DNA from 3 places in the Paenibacillus sp. FSL R5-0928 genome. Region 1 is predicted to be linked to each of the others. Evidence: riboswitches for the same ligand, from Rfam matches in the RefSeq annotation. Region 1 holds a riboswitch; each other region holds the start of a gene.
What was found. Region 1 has a riboswitch for thiamine pyrophosphate ahead of MKZ16_RS13790 (ABC transporter ATP-binding protein). Riboswitches for the same ligand answer to the same signal wherever they lie in the genome.
Positions count from the first base shown of each region.

Region 2: another riboswitch for thiamine pyrophosphate. It lies ahead of MKZ16_RS02115 (ABC transporter substrate-binding protein); the one in region 1 lies ahead of MKZ16_RS13790 (ABC transporter ATP-binding protein).
Region 3: another riboswitch for thiamine pyrophosphate. It lies ahead of thiC (phosphomethylpyrimidine synthase ThiC); the one in region 1 lies ahead of MKZ16_RS13790 (ABC transporter ATP-binding protein).

Region 1 is NZ_CP150225.1:3,087,256-3,090,540, reverse strand. It holds gene MKZ16_RS13800 (amino acid ABC transporter permease) at 1-428, opposite strand, end outside; gene MKZ16_RS13795 (amino acid ABC transporter substrate-binding protein) at 482-1,318, opposite strand; TPP riboswitch at 1,541-1,644, shown strand; gene MKZ16_RS13790 (ABC transporter ATP-binding protein) at 1,843-2,538, shown strand; gene MKZ16_RS13785 (ABC transporter permease) at 2,519-3,285, shown strand, end outside.
Region 2 is NZ_CP150225.1:473,969-477,253, reverse strand. It holds gene MKZ16_RS02120 (hypothetical protein) at 1-1,307, shown strand, start outside; TPP riboswitch at 1,466-1,576, shown strand; gene MKZ16_RS02115 (ABC transporter substrate-binding protein) at 1,738-2,787, shown strand.
Region 3 is NZ_CP150225.1:6,376,612-6,379,896, reverse strand. It holds gene MKZ16_RS28780 (beta-galactosidase) at 1-1,773, shown strand, start outside; TPP riboswitch at 1,845-1,954, shown strand; gene thiC (phosphomethylpyrimidine synthase ThiC) at 2,057-3,285, shown strand, end outside.

The DNA.
Region 1 (3,285 bases):
GCTTGTGGCAGAATTACGCGGCGCAGAGCCTGCCCACGAGTCATCCCGACTGAGAAGGCAGCTTCCCATTGGCCTTTATGTATCGACAGGATAGCAGCGCGTACGATTTCCGATGAATAAGCCCCTACGCTAAGAGTAAATCCAATGGTGGCGGCAATGAAGGGGTCGAGTACAATACCAACAGCCGGCAAACCATAAAATATAATAAATAGCTGCACTAACAATGGGGTTCCTCGAATAACCCACACATAAAAACGGGCGATTAGCTTCGGAATTACCCACGGAGAAAGACGTGCCAGCGCGGTTAGGATCGCCAAAATCAATCCAAGCACAAAGGAAAGTAGCGCCAACGGAATGGTAAAAGCCACCCCGGCTTTTAGCAGGGGTAGCAGTGTGTCTAAGAAAATTTGTATTTTGCGGTCATCCATTATTCAGACATCCTTTTTAGCTTCCAGGCTTAATTAGCCTTGCTAGCCTTGTATTATTTTGAAACGTCAGCTCCAAAGTATTTCTCGGAAATTTTCAAGTACGTTCCATCACTCTTCATCTCTGTAATCGCATCACTGACCGCTTTCACCAGCTCATCATTACCTTTCAGGAATACCGCGGCACTTTGTGATCCTTCAGGAATCTCATCAACCACTTTAATTTTTGCATCTGGTTTTTGTTTTTTTAGATCCAGATAAGACAAGCCATCATTCACAGTTGCATCAATACGTCCCGAAGTCAGCAGGTCCATCGCTTGATTGAAACCATCTGTAGCTACGATTTCAGCACCGTTCTCACGAGCGATATCGGATAAATTACTTGTCAGGGATTGTCCGGCTTTTTTACCTTTAAGATCGGCAAAGGTCTTAATATCCTCATTGTCTTCGCTCACGATCAATACTGCTTTGGATACGATATAGGGTTCAGAGAAATCATATTTCACTTTGCGATCTTCGTTAATGGAAACTTCATTGAAAATGACATCAAACCGTTTCGCATCCATCCCAGCAAAAATACCATCCCACTGAGTTTCAAAAAATTCAGCTTTGACACCTAAACGTTTGGCTACTTCTTCAGCAATTTCCACGTCAAAACCAGTCAATTTCCCCGCAGTGTCATGATAAGTAAAAGGTGCATAAGTCCCTTCTGTACCTATCCGCAATTTGCCGCTGGCCTTCACAGCCTCCAAACTGTTTTGCGCTGAAGATGCTGTTCCACCATTCGTTCCAGCTGTTGGTTCAGCAGCCGTATTGGTATTCGAATTATTGCCGCAAGCCGCTACAAGGACCACGGTTAACGCCAATATAATAGTTAAACTCCATTTTTTCATTATTAAATCCCCTCTCTCTATCCGGTTTTTTTCCGGCAAATTGAATAGTACACTGCCATCACATGATCGTCAATACTTTTTTCCGATTATATACATCGGAATTATAATATTAACTAGATTCCTACCTATATCTTACCCAATCTTGGATTAATCCTTCACTTCTTTCTCTCTTTACTTCTCAGAAAGATATGGTATATTTATAAACAAATTAATATGGACCTGTTATTTCACTAGGGGAGTCGGCCGACTGAGACGGAGCTTCAAGCTCCGGACCCTTGGAACCTGATCTGGATCATACCAGCGGAGGGAAGTGGAGCAGAATTTTCATCAAGCATGTTAAGTGTTATTATGCAGAATGAACTTTTTGACCCATTCATTTCCTCTGGAAATGGATGGGTCTTTATTTGTTTAGGCGCTCCACAAAAATTTTAGGAGGTTAGATCATCACGACCATTTTATCTATTCAAGGCCTAACCTACTCTTTTCCGGAATCTGAGCAACCCCCTGTATTCGCAGATCTATCCATGGATATCAGGCAAGGGGAATTCGTCTCCGTAGTAGGTGCTAGCGGATGCGGGAAAAGTACATTTTTCAAAACGATTGCCGGTTTACTCGAACCTACTCACGGAAAAATAAAACTCTCTACGCACCCGTCAACCGCTAGTCGTTTAGGCCAGATCGCTTATATGCCTCAGCAGGATTTATTGCTGCCTTGGAGGACAGTGCTCGACAACTGCCTTTTGCCTTGGGAGATCAAGCCCAGATTTAGTAAACAGGATACGATCACTCAGATTCGGGAAATGTTGACCCGCTTCGGCTTAGCAGATGTAGAGAAGGCTTATCCCCATGAACTTTCGGGAGGAATGAAACAGCGAGTCGCATTTCTGCGCACCTTAGTGGCTGGAGGCGGAAGTGGTCTTATGCTGCTGGATGAGCCCTTTGGCGCTCTCGATGCCATGACCAAACGCGAGATACACCGTTGGCTGTTGGAGTTATGGGGTGAATTGAATCAGACGATTATGCTCATCACTCATGATCTGGAAGAAGCACTATTGCTCAGTGACCGGATTTATTTATTATCTGGCGGTGCGCACAGCGAATTACAGGAGATCGTTGTGGATCTACCAAGGCCAAGACATTATAAGATGAACTATGAACCCCGGTTTATAGCACTACGGGAAGAGTTGGAGCGAAGATTGCATGCAACCTATACCTTTTAAAAAACATCTAGACAACTATGGTCCCTTCCTTCTTCTGGTACTGCTCATTCTTGTAATCTGGGAGTCGGCTGTTCGCCTTCACATGATTCCAGCCTTTATTCTCCCTGCACCTTCCTCTATTGGAATCGCATTGATCGAGCACAGGCAATTATTATTTGGACAGCATTTATTGGCGACGTTACAGGAGATACTGGTGGGTTTTGTCCTTTCTGTTATTTGTGGTGTATTGCTGGGCACTGGAATGTTCCTGTATCGCCCCATAGAAAAGGCCATCTATCCCTTTCTTATCATTAGCCAGACGATCCCATTAATTGCGCTATCCCCCATTTTTATTATGTGGTTCGGATATTCGCTGTGGAGCAAAGTGGCTGTGGTGTTTTTGACGGCTTTTTTTCCAGTCGTAGTGAGTACATATGATGGACTTCGTACAAGTGGCCAGACTTACAAGGACTTATTATTAACATTTGGTGCAAACCGCTGGCAGCTGCTTGTCAAAACCCAAATTCCACTGGCGTTGCCTGCTTTTTTCTCTGGCTTAAAGCTGTCCATTGTATACTGCGTCATCGGAGCTACTATCGGGGAATGGCTCGGCGGCAGTAAAGGACTCGGTTACTTCAGCCGCAGAATGGCCGGAAATATGCAGAGCGATGAAATGTTCGCGGCTGTATTTCTGCTGTCCGCGCTTGGTGTGGTGCTTTTTCTGGCGATAGCTTTACTCGAACAATTATTTTTAAAGAAAAGAGGATC
Region 2 (3,285 bases), 2.6 Mb from region 1:
AACTGGAAGCTGCCTATTATGGAGAAGGTTACTGTGTTTCCCATGAACGAATGGAGCGCACCTATTTACCGTTTGCCGCACACGTCCTTTTTCCGCGCAGGAAGGATGCCGACTCGTTTCGCCGTTTTTCCAGAGTAAATAATCTCGACTGCATTCTGGAGATTCCGCAGCAATCTATATTTTTCAAAATTCTCTCGACGGATATATTCATATGTCCCTTTCAGCTTGGATTCGTGACGATACGTGTCCAGCTGGAGGGGGATTCGATTCCCTTTAGTATTGCCCTAGAATTCGCGGATCGTTTCCGTGCGCTAGAGAAAACCTTCATACAGGATGACTACACTTATATTCATTGCGGGGAACAGACCTATGAGATGGTAGAGGATTTTGTCTTCCGAAATTTGGTGGATGGACTGGAGCCATATCTGGATCAATCGGATATCAATGGGGCTTATTTTGAGACCCTTCCTTTTTTCGTAGATGAAAGAATGCAGGTACAAGCTTTTTACGGCTTTCAGAATGAAGAAAGTTCTGATGAGATTAGTGTAAATCTACGCTATCGCGCCTCACAGCTTGATGGAATTGATCTGAACGGAAAGCCCTATGCCAGTGCAAGCGATCCAGCGTATATTGCAAACTATTGTCATGAGCATTCCTATAATCGCTGGGGCCCAGACACGTATTATATGATGAATGAGCAGACCTTTTGCTGCATGACCCGGGCTGAACAGGAGATTGCTGTTAGTCTAGCCAACCAGATGTACGGGCAATATTATTACGGATTTTTACTCAATATTTTCCACAAAATCGTTCTGCTGAAGCTCGCCAATATGCACTCCCGACTTCGGATTAATCATGATTATGAGGAGATAGACAATCTAATTTACTCCATTAATAAGTTCTCGGCGAAGTTCTACTTCTTGGAGTTGATTTCGCAGTCGCAGGGCCGGGAGATATTTCTTCAGCTGCGCAAAGTATACGGAAACGACGCTTTGTTCGAGGAAGTGAAAGAAACCTTAAATGATCTGTTTCAGTATCAGGATAAGTTTCAGTCCAAGCGACGGGATAATCTGCTGATGATTCTCACTGTATTTACGGTAGTAAGCGGGATTTACGGCATGAATCAGGTCATTGACGATCTGGATGGAAAGATTCAATGGAGTAAAATGATTGGATATTCCCCCTTTGAATTTCTTGCCCTCTTCGTGATCATGAGCGGGATTCTGATCAGCGTTGTCCTCACGCTAGGGGCGCTGGTTAGTGAGCTTAAACGGCGTCACCGCAAGAAATATAAAGATCTAGACTAGCAAAAAAGAAACTACTGGATTGGAAAAATTCAGGAGTGCACTACTAGACATTCCGAGTACAGCCGTCTATAATACACCGTATGCGAGAAATATAAGATATAAAGTATGGGTACAAAACTTATACTTACTTATATTGCACATAGAAATACCCGTTAACTTCATAGAACCAGGGGTGCTGGAATTGGCCGGCTGAGATTGTATCCCACAAGATACTGACCCTTATACCTGATCTGGATAATGCCAGCGTAGGAATCGCCAATTGGTTCTGGTCCCTGTGACCTTGACTAACCTTGCGCCAAGCCAGCGTCCCGATCACTCGGGGCGCTTTTTTTGTAAGATCACTAAAAGATGTAGAAAAACGTACATACTACACTTTACGGTTCATGTTGTGAAGACGGGATTCTTGTAACCTTAAAGGAGAGAAGAAGACATGCACCTCAAAAAAGCACTTACGTTGTGCCTCACCTGTGTACTCATTCTTGCCATTGCCGGATGCGGCAGCAACAATGGGAATACAGCCGGAAACAAAGCAAATGCTACTGATCCAACTGCAGCGGCTGGGACGGATGCTCCAAAAGAGCTCACCAAAGTTAAAGTCGCACTCGACTGGACACCGAACACAAATCATACCGGTCTATACGTAGCTAAGGATCTTGGTTACTACGCTGAAGAAGGCCTGGACGTCGAGATCGTTCAGCCAGGCGCAGCGGGTTCTGATACTATGGTTACCTCTGGCGAAGCCGCTTTTGGCATCAGCGCCCAAGAAGGATTAACGCTAGCCCGTCTACAAGGCGTGCCCCTTGTCTCGATAGCAGCTATTATTCAGCATAATACGTCGGGATTCGCCGCTCCAGTAGATCGCAATATTAAATCACCAAAGGATTTCGAAGGTAAAACCTACGGAGGCTGGGGCTCACCGGCCGAAGAAGCAGCCATGAAGGCCATCATGGATCCTGAAGGTGGCGATGTGAAAAAGGTGAAGCTGATCAGTATCGGTGAAGCTGATTATTTTACCGCCGTCAAACGTGACATTGATTTCGCCTGGATTTTCTACGCTTGGACTGGCGTTGAGGCTGAGTTGCGTGGCCAGCCATTGGATATGCTGTACTTAAAGGATTATGCGCCACAGCTCGATTATTACACGCCTGTGCTGACGACGAGTGAGAAGCAAATTGCAGATCATCCTGAGCTGGTGAAGGCCTTCATGAAAGCCACATCAAAAGGTTATCAATATGCCATTGATCATCCGGAAGAGGCTGCCGGTATGTTATCGAAGGCCGTTCCTGACCTGGACGCCGACCTTGTCCTAGCTAGCCAAAAATGGCTTAGCCCAAAATACAAGGACGATGCTGCCCGCTGGGGCGAGCAAAAAACCGAGGTCTGGCAAAATTACGGCGACTGGATGTATGATCTGAAGTTGCTGGATAAACCGCTGGATGCTGCTAGTGCATTCAGTAATGATTTTTTACCGGCGGAGTAGAGAGCGGACTTCAGAACCAAGAAGGTTGGACGTTACTTGAGGAAGGAGGAACGGAGCGTAGTGATGTGCTACGTGAGTACCGGACTTCCCAAGTTCGTTCAAGATTCGACGTCGAGTTTGCTTCCTGAATTACTTCGCTATCAAAGTTGGCTTTTTGAACTTACCTTATAATTTAAGAGTTCAAAAAGACGGCTTTCAGAACCAAGAAGGTTGGACGTTACTTGAGGAAGGAGGAACGGAGCGTAGTGATGTGCTACGTGAGTACCGGACTTCCCAAGTTCGTTCAAGATTCGATGTCGAGTTTGCTTCCTGAGTTACTTCGTTATCAAAGTTGGCTTTTTGAACTTAACTTATAATTTAAGAGTTCAAAAAGACGGCTTTCAGAACCAAGAAGGTTGGACGTTACTTGAGGAAGGAGGAACGGAGCGTAGTGATGTGCTACGTGAGTACCGGACTTCCCAAGTTCGTTCAAGATTCGACGTCGAGTTTGCTTCCTGA
Region 3 (3,285 bases), 3.3 Mb from region 1:
TATCCAGAAGTATTAAATGTAACCTACGAAGGTGTTACACTTCAGCATGGCATGCGCCGCCATTATAATTACAGCAGTCCTAAATACCGGGAACTGTGTGCACGTATTGCAGAACAAATGGCTGAACATTACGGCAATCATCCGGGTGTAGTTGGCTGGCAAATTGATAATGAGCTCAACTGTGAGATCAGTGAATTTTATTCGGAGAGTGACCATAAGGCCTTCCGGGAATGGCTACAGCAGAAATATGTTACGCTTGAGCATTTGAACGAGGCATGGGGAGCTGTTTTTTGGAATCAAAGCTATAGTGACTGGTCTCAGGTCTATCTTCCACGTCCGACTCCAGTACCGAAGCAACCCAATCCTCATCAGGCATTGGATGAAAAACGGTTTATTTCGGACAATACAATTTCTTTTGCCAAAAACCAAGCGGATATCATTCGTAAACTTGCCCCTAAGCAATGGGTAACCACGAACGGTCTGTTCGGTCATCTCGATAGCCATGAAATGACGGATGAACTGCTGGATTTCTTCAGCTATGATTCCTATCCTCAGTTCTCTACTATTTTTTATGACCCGAATGAGCGGAATCCGCTGAATGATAGAGGCTGGGGACTGTCGTTATCTGTTGTTCGTTCGATATCCCCGAATTTCTGCATTATGGAGCAGCAGTCGGGCCCGGGTGGCTGGGTGAACCGGATGGATATGCCTTCTCCAAAGCCCGGGCAGATGCGGTTATGGACTTATCAGTCGATCGCTCATGGGGCAGATATGGTGTTATATTTCCGCTGGCGGACAGCTACGATGGGCAATGAAATTTATTGGCATGGAATCAATGACTATCATAATCAGCCTAACCGGAGAGTGCGGGAAGCGGGGCAGATCGGTCAGGAGCTGGCAGCAGCAGGTCAAGCGTTTATCGGTACTCATAATCAGGCTAACGTTGCTATTGTTCGTGATTATGACAATGAGTGGGATGGAGAATACGATGTTTGGCATGGCCCGTTTATGTGGAAGAGCAATAAGGAGTGGTACAAGGCTCTTCAGCGGAAGCATATCCCGAATGACGTGCTCTATTTGCGCAAAAAAACAACGCTGGAGGAGCTTGCAAGGTACGACGTGCTTATCTATCCTCACCCAGCGATTATGACAGATGAGACAGCGTCTCTGCTGGATGAATATGTTCAACAAGGCGGCAAACTGATCTTCGGCTGTAGAACTGGCTATAAGGATGAGCGCGGTCAATGTTATATGCGTCCTTTCCCAGGTACTGCTAAGGATCAATGCGGGATCACAGTTGAAGAATTCACAATGGTTAAGGGCAGTCGTCAGCCAACAACAATTAGCTGGTCGGGCGCGACCGAAGTCGTTACAGGAGCAGATGACTTTAATGATATTCTCAAAATAGAGGAAGCTTCGGTTGAAGTGATGGCGGTTTACGCCTCTGATTATTATGCGGGAAAACCGGCGGTAACTAGAAATCGTCGCGGCAAGGGTGAGGTTTGGTATTACGGAGCCGTATTTAACGAACAGGCAGCGGCTGAGATCATAAATTTAATGGATCTACAATCGCCAGCAAATTGGCTGAAGCTCCCAGAAGAGGTAGAGCTGCAAGTCCGTACCGGAGCTTCTTCCAGTTATGCTTTTTTGCTTAATTATAGTGAGACTCCTGTCACGATCCATCTTCATGAGACCAAAACAGATTTACTGAGCGGCACAACATTGTCGGGCGAGGTGCTTCTGGAAGGATTTGGGGTATTGGTGTTATACTAACGTACACATTGATCTCACATTTGAGTAGATTTGGATAATTCTCTCTTTTCGGTTATACTTTGAAGTAGCAATTATATAGTTACGGGAGCTTGGTGGGACCAGGCTGAGAGGATAGTTATAACTATCGACCGTCAAACCTGATCTGGATAATGCCAGCGGAGGAAATGGAGCTCTATTTCTATTTGTCTACTCTAAGGCCTCATCTTATACAGATGTGGCCTTTTCTATGTGTGGGGAGTAGACCGTCTCCGCTTGATCAAATCACCTTATAGGAGGAATTGAGATGACAAGCGAATTGAACAACGATCCAATCAATTTATCAGCTTTTCCAGCAAGTCAAAAAGTGTATGTAAAGGGTTCACGGCCTGATATTCAGGTGCCTATGCGGGAGATCTCACTTAGTCCAACTGCGGGCATAGACGGCGAAGAGGAGAATTCCCCAATTCATGTCTATGACACAAGTGGGGCTTACACGGATGCTAATATTCATACTGATATTCGTCAGGGGTTAGAGCCCAATCGTCTAAGCTGGATTGAGGAACGAGGGGATGTGGAAGCGTACGAAGGAAGAACCGTGAAGCCTGAAGATAACGGGAATGCAACGGGAAAAGCTGTGGCGGAAGTGTTTCCAGCGCTCCATAGAAAACCTTTGCGAGCGAAAAAGGGGCGTAATGTCTCTCAAATGCATTATGCACGCAAAGGGATTATTACTTCGGAAATGGAATACGTTGCGATTCGTGAGAATGTGACACCGGAATTTGTAAGAGATGAAGTAGCCCGCGGCCGCGCCATCATTCCAGCGAATATCAATCATCCAGAGAGTGAACCAATGATTATTGGGCGTAATTTTTTGGTAAAGATCAATGCCAATATTGGAAACTCCGCAGTATCCTCATCCATAGAGGAAGAGGTGGAGAAAATGAGATGGGCTACCCGCTGGGGTGCAGACAATATAATGGATCTCTCCACAGGTAAAAACATCCATACGACACGCGAGTGGATCATCCGTAATTCTCCTGTTCCTATTGGAACGGTGCCTATTTATCAAGCTTTGGAAAAAGTGAATGGGAAAGCGGAAGATTTAACGTGGGAAGTATACCGTGATACGCTCATTGAGCAAGCGGAGCAAGGGGTTGATTATTTTACCATTCATGCGGGAGTTCTGCTTCGTTATATCCCGTTGACGGCACAACGTATGACAGGTATTGTTTCAAGAGGTGGCTCCATTATGGCGGCATGGTGTCTTGCGCATCATCAAGAGAACTTTTTATATACACATTTTGAAGAGATATGTGAAATCATGAAGCTGTACGATGTTTCTTTTTCCCTAGGCGATGGATTACGTCCGGGTTCGATTGCTGATGCGAATGATGAAGCACAATTTGCCGAGTTAGAGACGTTAGGTGAATTAACAGCTATGGCTTGGAGTCATGATGTACAGGTGATGGTAGAGGGTCCAGGACATGTGCCGATGCACTTGATTAAAGAGAATATGGATAAGCAACTTGAAAC